DNA from 3 places in the Streptomyces shinuiensis genome. Region 1 is predicted to be linked to each of the others. Evidence: predicted binding sites of a transcription regulator. Region 1 holds the regulator's gene; each other region holds the start of a gene.
The links. Region 1 encodes HrcA, which represses chaperone genes, less so after heat shock. Its sites were predicted from a motif close to TTNGCACTCNGNNNNNCNGAGTGCNAA; they were not measured.

Region 1 (6,875 bases):
ACCGGCGCCCCACCAGTCGGCGCCCGTCCAGTACAGCTCGTTGTGGCGGCAGCGGGCGGCCCGCGTCACCGCCCAGTTCGACACCTCGTACCAGTCGAGACCGGCCGCCGACAGCGTCTCCTCGGCGATCAGGTAGCGGTCGGCGTGCACGTCGTCGTCCGTCATCGGCACCTCGCCGCGCCGGATGCGGGAGGCCAGCCGCGTGCCGTCCTCCACGATCAGCGCGTACGCCGAGACGTGGTCGGGCCCGGCTCCGAGAGCGGCCTCCAGCGAGGCCCGCCAGTCGTCGTCGCTCTCGCCCGGGGTGCCGTAGATCAGGTCCAGGTTGACGTGCTCGAAGCCCGCCGCGCGGGCCTCGGCCACACACGCCTCGGGGCGGCCCGGGGTGTGGGTGCGGTCCAGCACGGCCAGCACGTGGCGCCGGGCGCTCTGCATGCCGAAGGAGATCCGGTTGAAGCCCGTCTCGCGCAGTTCGGCCAGGTACGCCGGGCCGACGGACTCCGGATTGGCCTCCGTGGTGATCTCGGCGCCTTCCGCCAGCCCGAACTCCTCGCGGATCACGGCCAGCATCCGCCCCAGGTCGGCGGCGGGCAGCAGAGTGGGGGTGCCGCCGCCGACGAAGACCGTCTCCACCGGCCGGGGGTCGTCGCCGAGTGTCTTGCGGGCCAGCCGCACCTCCTCGGCCAGCGTCCGCGCGTAGTTCTCCCGCGAGGCGAGCGCGCCTTCGGAGCCGCGCAGCTCGCTCGCGGTGTAGGTGTTGAAGTCGCAGTAGCCGCAGCGCGTCGCGCAGTACGGCACGTGCAGGTAGAAGCCGAGGGGGCGCCGCGCCGCGTCCGCCAGGGCGTGCGCGGGCAGGGAACCGTCGGCGGGGACGGGCTCGCCGTCGGGCAGTGCGGAAGGCATGGGATCCATTCTCCCGCACCCGCCCCGCACCCGCCCCGGACCGAGTCAAGCACGGGGGCCCGGGGCCGGCTCACGGGCCGGCGGGCCCGCCCGCCGGCCCGCCCACCGTGACGTGGTCGATCAGCCGCTCGACCGGGCCGAGCAGTCCCGGCTCCAGGTCCCTGTAGTCGCGTACGCTCCCCAGGATCCGCTTCCACGCCGCGCCGGTGTTCTCCGGCCAGCCCAGCGCCCGGCACACCCCCGTCTTCCAGTCCTGGCCGCGCGGCACCCGGGGCCAGGCGTCGATGCCCAGCGCGGACGGCTTCACCGCCTCCCAGACGTCGATGTACGGGTGGCCGACGACCAGCACGTTCTCGCCGGTGACCCGATCGGCGATCCGGGACTCCTTGGAGCCGGGCACCAGGTGGTCCACCAGCACTCCCAGCCGGGCCCCGGGGGTGGGACCGAAGGCCTCCACGACCGCCGGGAGGTCGTCCACGCCCTCCAGGTACTCCACGACCACGCCCTCGATCCGCAGGTCGTCGCCCCAGACCTTCTCCACCAGCTCCGCGTCGTGGCGCCCCTCGACGTAGATGCGCCCCGCCCGCGCCACCCGTGCTCGGGCGCCCGGCACCGCCACCGAACCCGATGCCGTGCGCCGGGGCGCCTCCGGGGCGGGCGGGGCGACCGCCCGCGGCCGGACTAGGGTGACGGTCTTACCCTCCAGCAGGAAGCCGCGCGGCTCCATCGGGAAGACCCGGTGCTTGCCGAAGCGGTCCTCCAGCGTGACGGTGAACCCCTGCGCCGTCTTCTCGCAGCGCACCACGGCCCCGCAGAAGCCGGTCGTGACCTCCTCCACCACCAGATCCGGCTCGGCGGGCACCTCGGGCGCGGGCCTGTGATTCCCCGGGGTCCGCTTCCACGGCGGGGTCATGTCGGGGTCGTACCGTCTGCTGCGCATGCGGTCATTGTGTCTCTCCTCGTGGACACCCCGGCCTTCAGGCCGGGGTGGGGGTGCCCCCGCTTGCGGGGGAGAAACGAAGCCCCCGCGGGGCAGGGCAGGGAAAGCCGGTTCGCCGCCAGGGTGGACCGGTGTGCACCGGCCACCGGCCGACCCCCGGCACTTACCAGGGCTCTTGCGGAAAGCCCGGCGTTGTCGCACGCCAGCACGCCAAGGTGGCGGACCGGCGCCGGGACTGGCACCACAAGGCATCCACACAGATCATTCGCGACGACCAGGCGGCGTACGTGGAAGACCTCGCGGTGTCCGGCCCGGGACGCACCCGTCTTGCCAAGTCCGTGCACGACGCGGGATGGTCCGCGTTCGTCGGCATGCTGGAGTACAAGGCGGCTCTGCACGGCCGCACCTTCGCCAAGGCGGACCGGGCCTTTCCCTTCTCGCGGGTCTGCTCGGCCTGCGGATTCGGGGACGGCCCCAAGCCCCTCCACGTCCGGCGGTGGACGTGCAGCCGGTGCGGCACAGTGCACGACCGGGACCACAACGCAGCCCGCGATGTCCTCTTCGAAGGACGCCGAATCGTCACCGCCGGACGGGCGGAGACACCAAACGCCTGTGGAGCGCCGGTAAGACGGGCACACGTGCCCGCACAGCGCGGTGAAGCAGGAAGCCTCCGGAAGGGTCGGACGACCCGGGCCGGAATCCCTGGACTTTGGGCCAGGGAGCACGTCAAGCGATCCCCACCGTGAAACCCGAGGCGGAACCCCTCCGCGGTACCCGTCACACGGTGCCGAAGCGCTCCGCCAGCGCGTCGCGCTGGGCGCGGACGAAGGCGGCGTCCACCACCGCCCCGTGTCCCGGCACGTACCGCGCCTCCTCGCCGCCCAGGTAGAGCAGCCGGTCCAGCGCGGCCGGCCAGTGGACGGGGTGGGAGTCCGGGCCCGCCTGCGGCGCGCCGGACTCCTCCACCAGATCGCCGCAGAAGACCACGTCCGGTCCGCCGAGGACGCCGGGGACCACGACGGCCAGGTCGTGGGCGGTGTGCGCCGGGCCGACGTTCGCCAGGAGCGCCTCCCGGCCGCCCAGCGGGACGGTCAGCTCGCCGGCCACCCGGTGGTGCGGGTGGACGAGCACGTCGACCGCCTCGGCCGCCTCCTCCGGGTCCACACCGTGCCGTACGGCGTCCTCGCGCAGCCCGTCCTTCGAGTGCGCCAGCAGGTCCTCGATCCCCACCGCCCCGTAGACCTCCACCCCGGCGAAGGCCGAGGCGCCCAGGACGTGGTCGAAGTGCGGATGGGTCAGCGCCACATGGGTCACCGGCAGCCCGAAGCGCTCGTGCAGGTACCGCCGGACGCGCGCGCCGTCACCCAGCGTCGCGCCCGTGTCGACCACCAGCACCCCCGACTCCCCCGCGACGGCCCCGACCGTCTCGTCCCAGCCGGGCATGCGGCGGCGTACGACTCCAGGCGACAGCTCTTCCCAATCCGTCTCCATACCGCGACGCTAGCGCCATCACGCGGGCGGTGCCCGCCGGGATGTGGTGCGGATCGCCCTCCCGGTCGGCGCCCGCCCTTGCCCTGGCCGTGGTCACCGGCCGTACACTGGCACAGGGCGACTGGCACTCACCGGCTGAGAGTGCCAGGAAAGAGGACCGGGAAGAGACGGCCGGACGGGAGGTGCGCCCAGATGCTCAGCGAACGCAGACTCGAAGTCCTGCGCGCCATCGTCCAGGACTACGTGGGCACACAGGAGCCGGTGGGGTCCAAGGCGCTGACCGAGCGGCACAATCTCCAGGTCTCCCCGGCCACCGTGCGCAACGACATGGCGGCCCTGGAGGACGAGGGGTACATCGCACAGCCGCACACCAGCGCGGGCCGTGTCCCCACCGACAGGGGGTACCGCCTGTTCGTCGACAAGCTGGCGGGCGTCAAGCCGCTGTCCAAGCCGGAGCGCCGGGCGATCCAGAACTTCCTGGAGGACGCCGTCGACCTCGACGACGTCGTCAGCCGCACCGTGCGGCTGCTGGCCCAGCTCACCCGCCAGGTCGCCGTCGTCCAGTACCCCTCGCTGACCCGCTCGACCGTCCGCCACGTCGAGCTGCTGCTTCTGGCCCCCGCGCGTCTGATGCTCGTACTGATCACGGACACCGGGCGGGTCGAGCAGCGCATGGTGGACTGCCCGGCCCCCATCTCGGAGTCGTCCCTGGCCGATCTGCGCGCCCGGCTCAACAGCCGGGTGGTCGGCGAGCGCTTCTCGGAGGTGCCCGGGCTGGTGCAGGATCTGCCGGAGTCCTTCGACCAGGAGGACCGCGGCACGGTGTCGACCGTGCTCGCCACCCTTCTGGAGACGCTGGTGGAGGAGACCGAGGAGCGGCTGATGATCGGCGGCACCGCCAATCTCACCCACTTCGTGCACGACTTCCCGCTGACCATCCGGCCGGTGCTGGAAGCTCTGGAGGAGCAGGTCGTCCTGCTCAAACTGCTGGGGGAGGCGAAGGATCCGGGCATGACGGTGCGAATCGGCCATGAGAATGCTCACGAGGGGCTGACTTCAACGTCGGTCGTCTCGGTCGGTTACGGTTCGGGAGACGAGGCGGTCGCCAAGCTCGGTGTGGTCGGGCCGACCCGCATGGACTACCCCGGAACGATGGGAGCGGTACGCGCAGTGGCACGTTACGTCGGACAGATTCTCGCGGAGTCGTAAGTGGCAACCGACTACTACGCGGTCCTGGGCGTGCAGCGCGATGCCTCGCAGGACGAGATCAAGAAGGCCTTCCGCCGGCTCGCGCGCGAACTGCACCCTGACGTCAACCCGGACCCGAAGACGCAGGAGCGGTTCAAGGAGATCAACACCGCCTACGAGGTGCTCTCCGACCCGCAGAAGAAGCAGATGTACGACCTCGGCGGCGACCCCACGGGCGGCGCGGGCCGGGGCGGCGGCTTCGGCGGGGGATTCGGGAACTTCTCCGACATCATGGACGCCTTCTTCGGCGCCGCCTCCCAGCGCGGGCCGAGGTCCCGTACCCGGCGTGGCCAGGACGCCATGATCCGGCTCGACATCGAGCTGGACGAGGCGGCCTTCGGCACCACCAAGGACATCCAGGTGGACACGGCGGTCGTCTGCACCACGTGCAGCGGCGAGGGGGCGGCCCCGGGTACCTCCGCGCAGACGTGCGACATGTGCCGCGGCCGCGGCGAGGTCTCGCAGGTCACCCGGTCCTTCCTGGGCCAGGTCATGACCTCGCGCCCCTGCCCGCAGTGCCAGGGCTTCGGCACGGTCGTGCCCACCCCCTGCCCGGAGTGCGCCGGCGACGGCCGGGTGCGCTCGCGGCGCAACCTGACGGTGAAGATCCCCGCCGGCGTCGACAACGGCACCCGCATCCAGCTCGCCGGCGAGGGCGAGGTCGGCCCGGGCGGCGGCCCGGCGGGCGACCTGTACGTCGAGATCCACGAGGCGCCGCACCCGGTCTTCCAGCGGCGCGGCGACGACCTGCACTGCACGGTCACCATCCCCATGACGGCGGCGTCGCTGGGTACCAAGGTCCCGCTGGAGACGCTGGACGGCCTGGAGGAGGTCGACATCCGGCCCGGCACCCAGTCCGGCCAGTCGATCCCGCTCCACCAGCGCGGCGTGACGCATCTGCGCGGTGGCGGTCGCGGCGACCTGATCGTCCATGTGGAGGTCCAGACGCCGAACAAGCTGGACCCGGAGCAGGAGGAGCTGCTGCGCCGCCTGGCCAAGCTGCGGGGCGAGGAGCGGCCGACGGGCCAGTTCCAGCCGGGACAGCAGGGGCTGTTCTCGCGGCTGAAGGATGCGTTCAACGGTCGTTGAGGCGGGGCGGCCGGGGGTCCGGGGGTCGCCCCCGGCGGGCGTGGCAGGATGCCGTCATGCCCACCGAGCTGATCACCCCGGCCGCCCGGCCGGGGCACCACGCCTGGCGGCCCGCGTGACCGCCCCGGTCTTCCTGGCCGAGACCGCCGTCCTGGCCGGTGCCGCTCCCGGCGCCGTGCTGACGCTGGAGGGACCCGAGGGCCGGCACGCCGTCGCGGTGCGACGGCTGCGCGCCGGCGAGGAGATCGTCCTCACCGACGGTGCGGGCGCCGGGGCCTTCGGCACCGTGGCGGCCGTCGAGGGGAAGGACCGGCTGGAGGTCGCCGTCGCCGGGGTGCGCACCGAGCCGGAGCCGCGCCCGCGGATCACCGTCGTCCAGGCCCTGCCCAAGGGCGACCGCGGCGAGCTGGCCGTGGAGACGATGACGGAGACGGGCGTGGACGCGATCGTGCCCTGGGCCGCGTCGCGCTGCGTCACGCGGTGGCGGGGCGAGCGCGGGCAGAAGGCGCTGCGCAAGTGGCGTTCCACCGCGCGAGAGGCCGGCAAGCAGTCGCGCAGGCTGCGCTTCCCGGAGGTCGCCGAGCCGGCCACCACCCGGCAGTTGCTCCCGCTGCTGTCGTCCGCCGCCTTCGCCGCGGTCCTCCACGAGGAGGGCTCACGTCCGCTGGCGACCGCCGAACTGCCCGCCGAGGGCGAGCTGGTGCTCGTCGTCGGCCCGGAGGGCGGGGTCGACCCGGAGGAGCTGGACGCCTTCGCGCAGGCGGGCGCGGGCCCGTACCGGCTGGGCCCGAGCGTGCTGCGCACCTCCACGGCTGGTACGGCGGCGGCGGCGCTGCTGCTGGGACGTACCGGCCGCTGGTCCTGATCACCCGCGTCGCGGGCGGGGTACGATCGGCGCTGCGTGACCACCGACCGACCCACCTCACAGCGGGAGGCGCCACCGTGGCGGAGGAACCGCAGGCGGACTGCCTGTTCTGCAAGATCGTCGCGGGGGACGTCCCGGCGACGATCGTCCACGAGACAGACACCACGCTCGCCTTCCGGGACATCAACCCGCAGGCGCCCACCCATGTGCTGGTCATCCCCAAGGAGCACCACCCCGACGCCGCCGCGCTGGCCGCCGCCGCCCCGCAGCTTGCCGCCGACGTGCTGCGCGCGGCGGGCGAGGTCGCCGAGCAGGAGAACATCGCCCCGCCCGGGGGCG
Region 2 (6,875 bases), 1.8 Mb from region 1:
CCGGCACCGGTGCCGACGGGGAGGCCGGCGGGGAGGCGGTGGGCTTCCTGCCGCCGCTGCCGCTCTACCTGCGGCGCCCGGACGCGAGGGTGCCCGCCAACTACAAGGTGGTCACGCCCCGGTGACCGCGGCCGCCGAGAAGGCCCCCGAGCGGCCCGTCCTGCGCGAGATGCGCTGGTGGGACATCGAACCGGTGCTGGAGCTGGAACGGGAGCTGTTCCCGTACGACGCCTGGTCGCCCGCCCTGTTCTGGTCCGAACTCGCCCGCGCGCGCGGCCCGCACGCCACCCGCCGCTACCTCGTCGCCGAGGACGGCGCGGGCCGCGTCGTCGGCTACGGCGGACTCGCCGCCGCGGGCGGCACCGGGGACGTCCAGACCATCGCCGCGGCCCGCGACCGATGGGGCACCGGACTGGGCGCCCGGCTGCTCAGCGCGCTGCTCACCGCCGCGACCGACTTCGAGTGCCACGAGGTCCTGCTGGAGGTCCGGGTGGACAACGACCGGGCCCGGCGCCTGTACGAGCGCTTCGGCTTCGAGGCCGTCGGCCTGCGCCGCGGCTACTACCAGCCCGGGAACGCGGACGCCCTCGTGATGCGCCGCCCGGCCGGCCCCGCGACGGACACCGCGCCGGACACCGCGCCGGACCAGGCCCCCGACCCCGCAACGGAACACCAAGGAACGACGACCCATGGCTGACGAACCCCTGGTCCTCGGCATCGAGACCTCCTGCGACGAGACCGGCGTGGGCATCGTGCGAGGGCACACCCTGCTCGCCGACGCGGTGGCCTCCAGCGTGGACGAGCACGCCCGGTACGGCGGTGTGGTGCCCGAGGTCGCCAGCCGCGCCCATCTGGAGGCGATGGTCCCCACCATCCAGCGCGCCCTGGAGGACGCCGGCGTCGCCGCGGGCGACCTCGACGGCGTCGCCGTCACCGCCGGCCCCGGCCTGGCCGGCGCGCTGCTGGTGGGAGTCTCGGCGGCCAAGGCGTACGCGTACGCGCTGGGCAAGCCGCTGTACGGCGTCAATCACCTCGCCTCGCACATCTGCGTCGACCAGCTCGAACACGGCGCACTGCCCGAGCCGACCATGGCGCTGCTGGTCTCCGGCGGCCACTCCTCGCTGCTGCTGTCCTCCGACATCACCTCCGACGTGCGCCCGCTGGGCGCCACCATCGACGACGCGGCGGGCGAGGCGTTCGACAAGGTCGCCCGGGTGCTGAACCTCGGCTTCCCCGGCGGGCCCGTCATCGACCGCTACGCCCGCGAGGGCGACCCGGACGCCATCGCCTTCCCGCGCGGGCTGACCGGCCCGCGCGACGCGCCCTACGACTTCTCCTTCTCCGGCCTGAAGACCGCCGTCGCCCGCTGGATCGAGGCGAAGCGGAGCGCGGGCGAGGAGGTGCCGGTCGCCGACGTCGCCGCGTCCTTCCAGGAGGCGGTCACCGACGTGCTGACCCGCAAGGCGGTGCGCGCCTGCCGGGACGAGGGGGTGGACCACCTGATGATCGGAGGCGGTGTCGCGGCCAACTCGCGGCTGCGTGCGATGGCCGAGGCGCGCTGCGAGGCGGCCGGGATCACCCTGCGGGTGCCGCGCCCGAAGCTGTGCACCGACAACGGCGCGATGGTCGCGGCCCTGGGCGCCGAGATGGTCGCCCGCGACCGGGCCCCCTCCGACCGGGACCTGTCGGCCGACTCCTCCCTGCCGGTCACCGAACCGCACGTCCCGGGCACCTCGCACAGCGGCGCGCACGGGCACGCACACACGCACGACCATGTGCACGAGACGAGCGCGGAGAACCTCTACACATGACCGTCGCCCTGATGTGGGAGGCCCGCGCGGCGGACGGCCGCGGGGCCGAGCTACTGGAGTGGGTCCGCGCCCAGGTGCTCGACCCCGCCCCCCTGCGTCGCGAGACGTTCACCGCCCCGGCCGACCGCGTCCTGGTCATCACCTGGTGGGATGCCCCCTACGACGCCGAACTCGCCGAACTCCCCTCGCCACCAAAGGAGTTGCTCCACCGTCCGGTCCACCGCTGGCGTTTCGAGAGCGCGGACGCGCACGGAGACGCCCGGTGAGGGCGAACCCGCTCCCAGGCGCCCGAGACGCCCCGGAACGCGCACAGCAGGTCGGCGGGGTCCTGCGCGTCCTTCACCGGATACTCACCCCCGTCTCGCCCCCCGTCGCTGACGCCGGGCCGCGTCATACGCGGAACCACGGAGCCGGTCATGGCAGGCCCGCGCGACGCACAGGCGGGGTCATGTGATCGTCACTCGTTCGGGTGGGACCCGGCGCGGGACGCGGCGTCAGCGGACCGGACGGCCCAGGAGCATCGTCGGTGCGCCCGCGACGCGGGTGAGGAAGACCGTGGCCGAGCCCGGGCCGGACGGCTTCACCTTCCGGCGCAACTCCTCCGGTTCGACCGCCGAGCCGCGCTTCTTGACCGTCAGCGTCCCGACACCGCGCTCGCGCAGCAGCGCCTTCAGCCGCTTGACGTTGAAGGGGAGGGCGTCGGTGACCTCGTACGCGGTCGCGTACGGCGTCGGGCGGTGCTCGTCGGAGGTGACGTAGGCGATCGTCGGGTCGATCAGGCGCCCGCCGACCCGCTCGGCCACCTCCGCGACCAGGTGCGCGCGGATCACCGCGCCGTCCGGCTCGTACAGGTAGCGGCCGACGGGGCCGGGGGGAGGATCCGGCAGGCCGGCGGAGTCCAGGGTCCGGGGCCCGGGCAGCAGGGTGGCGCGCACCCGGGGCGCCTCGTGCGAGGCGGCGCCGAACCACAGCACGGCCTCCTTGACGTCCCCGCCGTCGGAGATCCACTCCGCCGCCGCGTCCGCCGGTACCGACTCGTGCGGGATGCCGGGAGCCACCTTCAGCGCGGCGAGCGGGGCGCGCCGGGCGGCCTCCACCGCCCAGGACAGCGGCGGCGAGTACGCCTCGGGATCGAAGATCCGGCCGCGTCCGCCCCGACCGCCGCGGCGGGCCGGATCGGCGAAGACGGCGTCGAAGCCGGAGGCGTCCACCTCCGTCACGTCCGCGCAGCGCACCTCGATGAGGTCGGACAGGCCCAGCGCTCCGGCGTTGGCGCGGGCGACCGCGCAGGTCAGCGGGGAGCGGTCGACGGCCAGGACCTCGATGCCGGCGCGGGCGAGCGCGATGGCGTCGCCGCCGTTGCCGCAGCACAGGTCGGCCAGCCGCCGTACCCCGAGGGCGGCGAGGCGGCCGGCGCGGTACGCGGCCACACTCGCGCGGGTGGCCTGCTCCACGCCGTCGGGGGTGAAGTACATGCGCGCCGCGTCCCCGGGCCCGAACTTCGCAGCCGCCCGCTGCCGCAGCCGGGCCTGGGCGATGGCCGCCGAGACCAGTCCGGCCGGGTGGTCTCGGCGCAGCCGGGTGGCGACGGCCAGCTCCCGCCCGGGGTCGTAGGACCGCAGCTCCGCCAGCAGCGCCTGTCCCTCGTCGGTCAGCAGGCGGTGGAAGGCGGAGAGGGGGTCGCCGACGGCCGGGTTGGTGCTCACCGGCCCGTCACCGCGGCGCGCGGTACAACGTGGTCAGGCCGATGTCCATGGGGAAGGGCACCGGGACGACGAGCTTGTCGTGGTGAATCCCGGTGGGGACGTACGTGCCGGTGGTGTCGTCCAGCTCGTCGGCGGTCCAGCCGCCGGGCGGCGGGTGGAACCAGTCGGGCAGGGGCTCTGCGGTCATCGGCGGTACTCCTTGACGGGCGGGCACCTGTGACGCGGTACGGGGTCAGCGTACCGGCGCATCGGCGCGCAACGCGCCGTGCGTTGGCACTCCGGTTGACTGAGTGCTAACGCCCGCATAGTCTCAGCATTGGCACTCCCCCATGGAGAGTGCCAACTCAAGCGACGGGCAGATCCGGCACCCGCGACGACGGATCTACCAGGTCGCCACCCCAGACATCCAAACCCCGCCGAGATCTCCGAAGGGGGAGGTCGGATCGTGACGACCGCCACCAGTTCCAAGGTTGCCATCAAGCCGCTCGAGGACCGCATCGTGGTCCAGCCGCTCGACGCCGAGCAGACCACGGCTTCCGGCCTGGTCATCCCGGACACCGCGAAGGAGAAGCCCCAGGAGGGCACCGTCCTCGCCGTCGGTCCGGGTCGCTTCGAGGACGGCAACCGTCTGCCGCTCGACGTCAAGGTCGGCGACATCGTGCTGTACAGCAAGTACGGCGGCACCGAGGTGAAGTACAACAACGAGGAGTACCTCGTCCTCTCGGCGCGCGACGTTCTCGCGATCATCGAGAAGTAAGCACCGCGAAGACTGCCTGTGATCCGCGCCCTGGTACCCGCGTCCGAGACGTCCGGGGCCGGGGCGCGGTTCCTTTGACGAGGACTCCGAGAGGACCCAAGCAACCATGGCGAAGATCCTGAAGTTCGACGAGGACGCCCGTCGCGCCCTCGAGCGCGGTGTCAACAAGCTCGCCGACACCGTGAAGGTGACGATCGGCCCCAAGGGCCGCAACGTCGTCATCGACAAGAAGTTCGGCGCCCCGACCATCACCAACGACGGCGTCACCATCGCCCGCGAGGTCGAGGTCGAGGACCCGTACGAGAACCTGGGCGCCCAGCTCGTGAAGGAGGTGGCGACCAAGACCAACGACATCGCGGGTGACGGCACCACCACCGCCACCGTGCTGGCCCAGGCGCTGGTCCGCGAGGGCCTGCGCAACGTCGCCGCCGGCGCCTCCCCGGCCGCTCTGAAGAAGGGCATCGACGCCGCGGTCAAGGCCGTCTCCGACGACCTGCACGCCACCGCCCGTCCGATCGACGAGAAGTCCGACATCGCCGCCGTGGCCGCGCTGTCCGCCCAGGACAAGCAGGTCGGCGAGCTGATCGCCGAGGCGATGGACAAGGTCGGCAAGGACGGCGTCATCACCGTCGAGGAGTCCAACACCTTCGGTCTGGAGCTGGACTTCACCGAGGGCATGGCCTTCGACAAGGGCTACCTGTCGCCCTACATGGTCACCGACCAGGAGCGCATGGAGGCCGTCCTCGACGACCCCTACATCCTGATCCACCAGGGCAAGATCTCCTCCATCCAGGATCTGCTGCCCCTGCTGGAGAAGATCATCCAGACCAACAGCTCCAAGCCGCTGCTGATCATCGCCGAGGACGTCGAGGGCGAGGCCCTGTCCACCCTGGTGGTCAACAAGATCCGCGGCACCTTCAACGCGGTGGCCGTCAAGGCCCCGGGCTTCGGCGACCGCCGCAAGGCGATGCTCGGCGACATGGCGACGCTGACCGGCGCCACCGTCATCGCCGAGGAGGTCGGCCTCAAGCTCGACCAGGCCGGTCTGGACGTGCTGGGCACCGCCCGCCGGGTGACCGTCACCAAGGACGACACCACCATCGTCGACGGCGGCGGCAAGGGCGAGGACGTGCAGGCCCGCGTCGCGCAGATCAAGGCCGAGATCGAGACCACCGACTCCGACTGGGACCGCGAGAAGCTCCAGGAGCGCCTCGCGAAGCTGGCCGGCGGCGTGTGCGTGATCCGCGTGGGCGCGGCCACCGAGGTCGAGCTCAAGGAGAAGAAGCACCGTCTGGAGGACGCCATCTCCGCGACCCGCGCCGCGGTCGAGGAGGGCATCGTCTCCGGTGGCGGTTCCGCGCTGGTCCACGCCTCCAAGGTGCTGGACGACAGCCTGGGCAAGGACGGCGACGAGGCCACCGGCGTCGCGGTCGTCCGCCGGGCCCTGGTCGAGCCGATGCGCTGGATCGCCGAGAACGCCGGCCTGGAGGGCTACGTCATCACCTCCAAGGTCGCCGAGATGGAGAAGGGCCACGGCTTCAACGCCGCGAACGGCGAGTACGTCGACCTGGTCAAGGCCGGCGTCATCGACCCGGTCAAGGTCACCCGCTCCGCCCTGGAGAACGCCGCCTCCATCGCGTCGCTGCTGCTGACGACCGAGACCCTGGTCGTCGAGAAGCCGGCCGAGGAGGAGCCGGAGGCCGCCGCGGGCGGTCACGGCCACGCCCACTGAGGCACGGGCTCCCGCGGTACGGCCCGCCGGTACGACGAGGCCCGGCTCCCCGTGTGCACCAGGTGCACCGGGGAGCCGGGCCTCGTCGCGTCTCCGCGCGGGGACGGGGCGCGGGGACGGCGGACGGGAGATCGCGGTGGGAGCGGGCGGGCGGGGGCGGCCGTAAGGGCGGCGGTGCGTCCCTCACCTGGGGCTGAAGCGCCCGGTGGTGGAGGAGGCGCGCGAGACCAGACCGCGCGGCGCCAGCCGGGCCAGGCCCAGCAGAGCCTTGTAGCGCGGATCCGGGACGGACAGCGTCTTCCCCCTGGCCAGGTCCTCCAGGGCCGCGTCCACCACCCGGTCGGCGTTCAGCCACATCCAGCCCGGCACGCTCTGCGCCGACATCCCCGCGCGCCGGTGGAACTCGGTGCGCACGAACCCCGGGCACAGCGCCATCAGCCTCACCCCCGCCGGCCCCAGGTCCCGCGCCGCCCCCTGGGTGAACTGCACGACCCACGCCTTGGAGGCGCCGTAGGTGCCGCGCGGCACGAAGGCCGCCACCGAGGCCACGTTGACGACGCCGCCGCGGCCCCGCTCGCGCATGCTCTCCGCGGCGGCCGAGGTCAGCCGCAGCACGGCCTCGCAGTGCACCTTGAGCATGCGCAGCTCGTCCGCCATCGGCACCTCCAGATAGCGGCCCCTGTTGCCGAAACCGGCGTTGTTGACCAGCAGGTCCACCGGGTGCTTCCGGTCGCCGAGCCGCTCCTCGACCGCCGCGATGCCCTCGTCGGTGGCCAGGTCGGCGGTGATTATGGACGCCTCGACGCCGTGCCGGTCGTGCAGTTCGGTGGCGTGCCGCCGCAGTCGCTCGGTGTCCCTGGCGACCAGCA
Region 3 (6,875 bases), 590 kb from region 1:
CGTCCCCGTTCCCGCTTCCGGACGCCCCCCAGAGGGCGGCACCTGCGGAGGCGACGGCCAGCAGCAGTGCCACCGCCCGGAACCACCGGCCCGCCGCCCGGAGGGGGCCGAGAGGGCCCCGCCCCGCGCGCACCGGTTCGAATTCCGGCACGGGGCCGGCGGCCGGAGGGCGTGAGGGTGGAGGCAGGGAGTGGGGCGTGGAAAGGGAGGGAGCGGAGTGAGAAGGGCGGGGGGAAGAGGGCGAAGAGGGCGAAGAAGAGGAAAGGGAGGTGGTAGGGGGAGTGGGGTGGAAGGAAGAGGACATCGCGGTCACCGCCTTGTGGTGGAAACACCCCAACGATGTCCGGTTCCGCGGCAACCTGCCGGGCCCTGTGGACTGCCCACCGGTTGTGGACAACTCGCTCACCCGTACGAGGTAGAGGAACCGCGCGAGCCGCATCCACCCCCCTACCGCGCCGCTCCCGCCGGTCCCGCAGCGCCAGTGGCCGGGGCCGGGAGACCGGCAGCCCCTACGGAAGATCGATCCCCGGGTCCATCCCGTCCAGCGCCGCCGCGCATGCGCAGTCCCGCTCCGCCGGCAGCCCGGCCACCGTGTCGAAGAGCACCTCGCGCAGCCGTCCGACGTTCTGCGCGAAGACCTGGAGCACCTCCTCGTGCGAGACGCCCTCGCCCGTCTCCGCACCGGCGTCCAGATCGGTGACCAGCGCCATAGAGGAGTAGCACAGGCCCAGTTCGCGGGCGAGGACCGCCTCCGGGTGCCCGGTCATCCCGACCACCGACCAGCCCTGCGCCGCGTGCCAGCGCGATTCCGCGCGGGTCGAGAAGCGCGGCCCCTCGATCACCACCATGGTGCCGCCGTCCACCGGCTCCCAGCCGCGTCCGCGCGCAGCCGCGACGGCCGCCGCCCGGCCCGTCTCGCAGTAGGGGTCGGCGAATGACAGGTGCACCACGTTCGGCACCGAGCCGTCCGGCAGCGCCTCGCCGTCGTAGTAGGTCTGGACGCGGGACTTGGTGCGGTCCACGAGCTGGTCCGGCACCACCAGCGTGCCGGGCCCGTACTCGGGCCGCAGACCGCCCACCGCGCACGGCCCCAGCACCCGCCGCACACCGACCGAGCGCAGGGCCCACAGGTTGGCCCGGTAGTTGATCCGGTGCGGGGGCAGATGGTGTTTGCGGCCGTGCCGGGGCAGGAAGGCCACCCTGCGCCCGGCGATCTCGCCGATGAAGAGGGAGTCGCTGGGCTCGCCGTACGGTGTGTCCACCGCGACCTCTATCACGTCGTCCAGGAACGAGTAGAACCCTGACCCGCCGATGACGCCTGTCTCCGCCTGTGCGCTCATGGCCGAACACACTAGCCCCCGACGCCGCGACCCCGCCGCGGTGCGCACCGCGGCGGGGTCGGAACAGGCCGGTTACGGCTCCGGGCCGCAGGCGCGACGGGGTCAGGCCGCCGAGGAGCCGGCCTTGGACGACGAGCCGCCGGACGAGCCCGAGCTCTTCTCGGAAGAAGAGGAGGACGCCGACGACGAAGACGACGTCGAAGAGGACGACGTCGAAGAGGACGACGACGCACCGCCGGACGAGGAGCCGCGGCTGTCGTTCCGGTAGAAGCCGGAGCCCTTGAAGACGATGCCGACCGCGGAGAACACCTTCTTCAGGCGGCCGTTGCAGCTCGGGCACTCGGTGAGCGCGTCGTCGGTGAACTTCTGAACCGCTTCCAGGCCCTCGCCGCACTCGGTGCACTGGTACTGATAGGTCGGCACTTGCTCCTCCTGGCACTCTTCCTTGTGGAGTGCTAACGACGCACCATGGTGCAGCATTCCGGCGGCTTAGTCCACCGGGGAGCGGCGGACGGTGACCCTCGCCACGCCCCGGCGTGCCTCTCCTGTCCTCCGCCCGGAGCCCTCGTCACCCGGTTCGCGGCCCCTTCCCGTCGCCTGTCCGCCGGTCGTCCGTCCGCCCGTCCCCGGCCTGCTCGCCGTCCGGCTTCAGCCATCCGCGCAGCGCCGCCACCGTGACCAGCGCCAGCGCCGTGGCGGCCAGCGGCACCGTGAACCCGGCGTTCGCCCCGAAGCCGTCCGTCAACTGCCCGGCGGCCGACGCGGCGCCGGCCTGCCCCAGTGCCACAGCGCCGGCCATCCAGGTGAACGCCTCGGTGCGCACGCCCGCCGGAACCAGCCGCTCCACCAGGGTGAAGCCGGTGATCAGGCTCGGCGCGATGCCCATGCCCGCCAGCAGTCCGAGGACGGCCAGCAGCGGGACCACGTCCACCGCCCACAGCGGCGCGGTGGTCAGCGTCAGCAGCGCGTACGCCGCCAGCAGCCGGCGCTGCGGGGCCGAACGCCAGGTCAGGGCGCCGTAGACGAGGCCGGCGAGCATGTTGCCCGCGGCGAAGATCCCGTACAGCACGCCGTTGAGGCCCGGCTGTCCGATGGAGTCGGTGAAGGCGGCCATCGACACCTGCATCCCTCCGAAGACCGCGCCGATGCCGAGGAAGGCGACGATCAGCACCCGCACGCCCGGCACCGACAGTGCCGAGGCGTGCCGCGCGCCGTCCGCTCCCCGGGCGCGGCGGTGGGCGGGGGGCGCGGTACGGCGCTGGGCCGCGAAGAGCAGCCCGCCGACGATGGTCAGGGCCGCCTCGGCGGCCAGCCCGGCGGCCGGGTGCACCCCGGTGCACAGTGCGGTGGCCAGGACCGGGCCGATGACGAAGGTGAACTCGTCGGTGACCGACTCGAACGCCGCCGCCGTCGACAGCAGCCGGGTGCTGCCCGCCCCGCCCCGCCCGGCGGGCGGGCCCGGCCTGCTCCTGAGCAGATGCGCCCAGCGGGCGCGCACCATCGGGCCGACCTGCGGCACCGAGGCGCCGGCCGGCACGGCCGCCAGCAGCAGCGCCCACAGCGGCGCCCGGGACAGCGCCAGGGCCACCAGTACGCCCACGGCGGCGGCGTGCAGCAGCACCCCGGGCACCAGGACCGCGCGCTGGCCGAAGCGGTCGGCGAGCCGGCCGCTTCGGGGTGCGAACAGGGCCATCGACACGCCGGTCACCGCCGAGACGGTGCCCGCCGTGCCGAACGATCCGGTGGTGTCCTCGACCAGCAGCACGATGCCGAGCGTCAGCATCGCGAAGGGCTGGCGGGCCAGGAAGCCGGGCAGCAGGAACGTCCACGCACCGGGGGTGCGCAGCAGGTCCCGGTAGCCGGGCTTCCGGTTCGTGACGGGAGTGACCGTGGTGGCCACGGCCGTACCTTTCTGCCGCCTGGTAGCGCGCCGCGGACCGTACGGCGAGCGGTGTCGCGGTACGGCGGGGGCACGCCGAAGGCCGTCCTCTCGCACGGACCGCGGCGTGTGGTCGGCCGGGCGGCCGTGCCGGCCCTGCATCAGGCGGGGTCGAAACTCCGGTAGCTCCGAAAGTCGGACAAACGTACGGCCTCAGGGTAGCCGATCACCCCGCAGGCCCGGCCGCGACCCGTTCTCGTCCCTGTCTCCGCCTGTCTCCGCACCTCAGCCCCTCCGCAGCGCCGAACTGCCCGCCGTCCCCAGCCAGCCCGCCAGCTTGCCGCCCCGGCCCACGGCCATCAGCCGCCGCTCGGTGGCGTCGCGCACCGCGTCGGTGGCGACCACCAGCAGTTCGTCGCCGTGCCGCAGGACGGTCGAGGGCGAGGGCACGAAACTGCTGCCCTCCCGTACGACCAGGGTGACCGCCGCGCCTTTCGGCAGCCGCAGCTCGCCCACCTCCACGCCCTGCATGCGCGAGCCGTCGGGGATGGAGACCGCGATCAGATGTCCGCGCAGCCGCTCCAGCGGGGCCGACTCGATCTCCAGGTCCTGCGTGCCGTCGGCCTTGTCCAGCCCGAGCCGGCGGGCGACCCACGGCAGGGTCGGCCCCTGGAGCAGGGTGAAGACCACGACCAGCACGAAGACGATGTTGAAGATCCGCCGGCTGCCCTGCACCTGGCCGACCATGGGGATCGTCGCCAGGATGATCGGCACCGCGCCGCGCAGCCCCGCCCACGACATCAGCGTCTGCTCCCGCCAGGGGAGCCGGAAGGGCAGGGAGCACAGCACCACGGACACCGGCCGTGCCACCAGCGTCAGCACCAGCCCCACCGCCAGCGCCGCCCAGGAGTCGCGCAGCAGCTCCGAAGGGGCCGCCAGCAGGCCGAGCAGTACGAACAGGCCGATCTGCGCGATCCACGCCATGCCGTCGGCGAACCCCCGGGTGGCCGGGCGGTGCGGCAGCCTGGAGTTGCCGAGGACGACCGCGCTGACGTAGACCGCCAGGAATCCGCTGCCCTGCGCCAGCGCGCCCCCGGCGTACGCCAGGACGCACAGCGCCATCACCGCGATCGGGTACAGGCCGGAGGCCGGCAGCGCGACCTGCCGCAGCCCGTACTCGCCCAGCTTGCCGACGGCCAGGCCCACCGCGAGCCCGATGGCCAGCTGCAGCGCGATCTGCCCGAGCAGGACGTACCACGACTCCATCGGGCCGGCCGAGGCGAAGGCGACGACCAGAATCACCACCGGGGCGTCGTTGAACCCGGACTCCGCCTCCAGCATCCCCGTCAGACGGGGCGGCAGCGGCACCTTGCGCAGCACGGAGAAGACCGCCGCGGCGTCCGTCGAGGAGACGACCGCCCCCATGATCAGTGCCGGGCGCCAGTCCAGCCCCACCAGGTAGTGGGCCCCCGCGGCGGTGACACCCACGCTGATCGCGACGCCCGCGGTCGCCAGTACGGCCGCGGCGGGCACCGCCGGGCGGATCTGGCGCCACTTGGTGCCCAGACCGCCTTCGGCGAGGATCACCACGAGCGCCGCGTAGCCCAGCACCTGGGTCAGTTCGGCGTTGTCGAACTCGACCCCGAGGCCGTCCTGTCCGATGACGAGTCCGATGCCGAGGTAGATCAGCAGGCTGGGGAGCCCCGTGCGGGAGGAGAGCCGGACGGCCGCGACGGCGACGAGCAGGACGAGCGCGGAGACCAGCATGAGTTCGTTGAGGCGGTCGACAGTCAGAAGCGGATCCTTCCGTGGGCGTGCGGAGGCAACGGCCGGGACCCGGCCGCCGGGAAGTCATTTCATTGCCTAACAATTTACCATTGCTTGAATCTTCGGCCCCCGATGCGCGGACTCCCTGCCGACCGGTGACCCGGCTCGTCCTATGGTTGCTCCAGCACCTCTGGTCCCACCCTGCCCTCGAAGGACAGCGATGCCCGCCAAGAAGACCCCGCGACGCGCCCGCCTCCTCGTGATCGCAGTCGTGCTGCTGCTCGTGGCGGGCGTCGGCTACGGCGCCTACTGGAGCGTCGGCACCGTCCGCGCGTCCTTCCCGCAGACGACCGGCTCGATGGAGCTCGACGGCCTCTCCGCCCCGGTCACCGTCAAACGCGACGAGCACGGCATACCCCAGCTCTACGCCGACAGCGCCGAGGACCTCTTCCGCGCCCAGGGCTACGTCCACGCCCAGGATCGCTTCTGGGAGATGGACGTACGGCGGCACACGACGGCCGGGCGGCTGTCGGAGATGTTCGGCGAGAGCCAGGTCGAGACCGACGCCTTCCTGCGCACCCTGGGCTGGCGGAAGGTGGCGCAGGAGGAGTACGACACCAAGCTGTCGGAGACGACCAAGAAGTACCTGCTGGCCTACGCCGAGGGCGTCAACGCCTATCTGGGCGGCCGCAGCGGCGCGGAACTCTCCCTGGAGTACGCGGCCCTCGGCCTCGTCAGCGACTACAGGCCGCACAAGTGGTCACCGGTGGACTCCGTCGCCTGGCTCAAGGCCATGGCCTGGGACCTGCGCGGCAACATGCAGGACGAGATAGACCGGGCCCTGCTCTCCAGCCGCCTGACGAACAAGCAGATCGAGGCGCTCTACCCGGACTACCCCTACGACCGCAACAAGCCGATCGTCCGGGACGGCGCCGTCAGCACCCTCGACGGCGCCTACGACCCGAAGGGCACCGCCGCGGAGGGCGGGAGCGCCGCGCAGGACGGCACCGCCGTCCCCGGCGCCACGGACCCCGGCACCGCGGCTCCGGGCGGGACGGCCTCCCCCGGCGGCACCGCCCAGGGCGCCGAGACCGGCCAGGGCGCCCCGGCGGGCCAGGGTGCCGAGGCGGGCCAGGGCGCCCAGGGTGTGCGGACCCAGCTCGCAGCCCTGGCCGCCTCCCTCGACGCCGTCCCCGCCCTCCTCGGCCCCAGCGGCGACGGCATCGGCTCCAACTCCTGGGTCGTCTCCGGCGAGTACACGACCACCGGCAAGCCGCTGCTCGCCAACGACCCGCACCTGGCCCCGCAGCTCCCCTCCCTCTGGTACCAGATGGGTCTGCACTGCAACTCGGTCGGCAAGGACTGCCCCTTCGACGTCGCGGGCTTCACCTTCTCCGGCATGCCGGGCGTGATAATCGGCCACAACCAGGACATCTCCTGGGGCTTCACCAACCTCGGCGCCGACGTCACCGACCTCTACCTGGAGAAGATCGAGGACGGGACGTACCTCTACGACGGCGAGAAGGTCCCTTACGACACCCGCGAGGAGGTCATCAAGGTCGCGGGCGGCGAGGACCGGAAGATCACCGTCCGCTCCACCCGCCACGGCCCCCTCGTCTCCGACCGCAGCAACGAGCTGGCCGGCGTAGGCGACCACGCCCCGGTCGGCGACGTCGCCCCCGACCGCGGCAAGGGCTACGCCGTCGCGCTGCGCTGGACGGCGCTGGAGCCCTCCAGGACCATGGACGCGGTCTTCGAGCTGAACACCGCCGCCGACTTCGACGGGTTCCGCAAGGCCGCCCGGAAGTTCGCCGTCCCCTCCCAGAACCTGGTCTACGCCGACACCGAGGGCAACATCGGCTACCAGGCTCCCGGCCGCATCCCCGTCC

Region 2: the regulator HrcA is predicted to act here: its motif matches at 3,788-3,814, upstream of groES (co-chaperone GroES).
Region 3: the regulator HrcA is predicted to act here: its motif matches at 1,773-1,799, upstream of ACGRHY_RS16285 (FmdB family zinc ribbon protein).

The regions. Positions count from the first base shown of each region.
Region 1 covers NZ_JBIHML010000001.1:4,141,345-4,148,219, forward strand. The annotation lists gene hemW (radical SAM family heme chaperone HemW) at 1-903, opposite strand, end outside; gene ACGRHY_RS18735 (DUF3097 domain-containing protein) at 974-1,843, opposite strand; gene ACGRHY_RS18740 (RNA-guided endonuclease InsQ/TnpB family protein) at 1,975-2,589, shown strand; gene ACGRHY_RS18745 (MBL fold metallo-hydrolase) at 2,621-3,334, opposite strand; gene hrcA (heat-inducible transcriptional repressor HrcA) at 3,527-4,543, shown strand; gene dnaJ (molecular chaperone DnaJ) at 4,544-5,671, shown strand; gene ACGRHY_RS18760 (16S rRNA (uracil(1498)-N(3))-methyltransferase) at 5,787-6,536, shown strand; gene ACGRHY_RS18765 (histidine triad nucleotide-binding protein) at 6,614-6,875, shown strand, end outside.
Region 2 covers NZ_JBIHML010000001.1:2,294,865-2,301,739, reverse strand. The annotation lists gene tsaB (tRNA (adenosine(37)-N6)-threonylcarbamoyltransferase complex dimerization subunit type 1 TsaB) at 1-125, shown strand, start outside; gene rimI (ribosomal protein S18-alanine N-acetyltransferase) at 170-697, shown strand; gene tsaD (tRNA (adenosine(37)-N6)-threonylcarbamoyltransferase complex transferase subunit TsaD) at 690-1,811, shown strand; gene ACGRHY_RS10150 (hypothetical protein) at 1,808-2,077, shown strand; gene ACGRHY_RS10145 (class I SAM-dependent methyltransferase) at 2,306-3,517, opposite strand; gene ACGRHY_RS10140 (hypothetical protein) at 3,525-3,704, opposite strand; gene groES (co-chaperone GroES) at 3,963-4,274, shown strand; gene groL (chaperonin GroEL) at 4,381-6,006, shown strand; gene ACGRHY_RS10125 (SDR family NAD(P)-dependent oxidoreductase) at 6,190-6,875, opposite strand, start outside.
Region 3 covers NZ_JBIHML010000001.1:3,553,759-3,560,633, forward strand. The annotation lists gene ACGRHY_RS16280 (S-methyl-5'-thioadenosine phosphorylase) at 510-1,340, opposite strand; gene ACGRHY_RS16285 (FmdB family zinc ribbon protein) at 1,443-1,763, opposite strand; gene ACGRHY_RS16290 (MFS transporter) at 1,909-3,240, opposite strand; gene ACGRHY_RS16295 (potassium/proton antiporter) at 3,505-4,986, opposite strand; gene ACGRHY_RS16300 (penicillin acylase family protein) at 5,207-6,875, shown strand, end outside.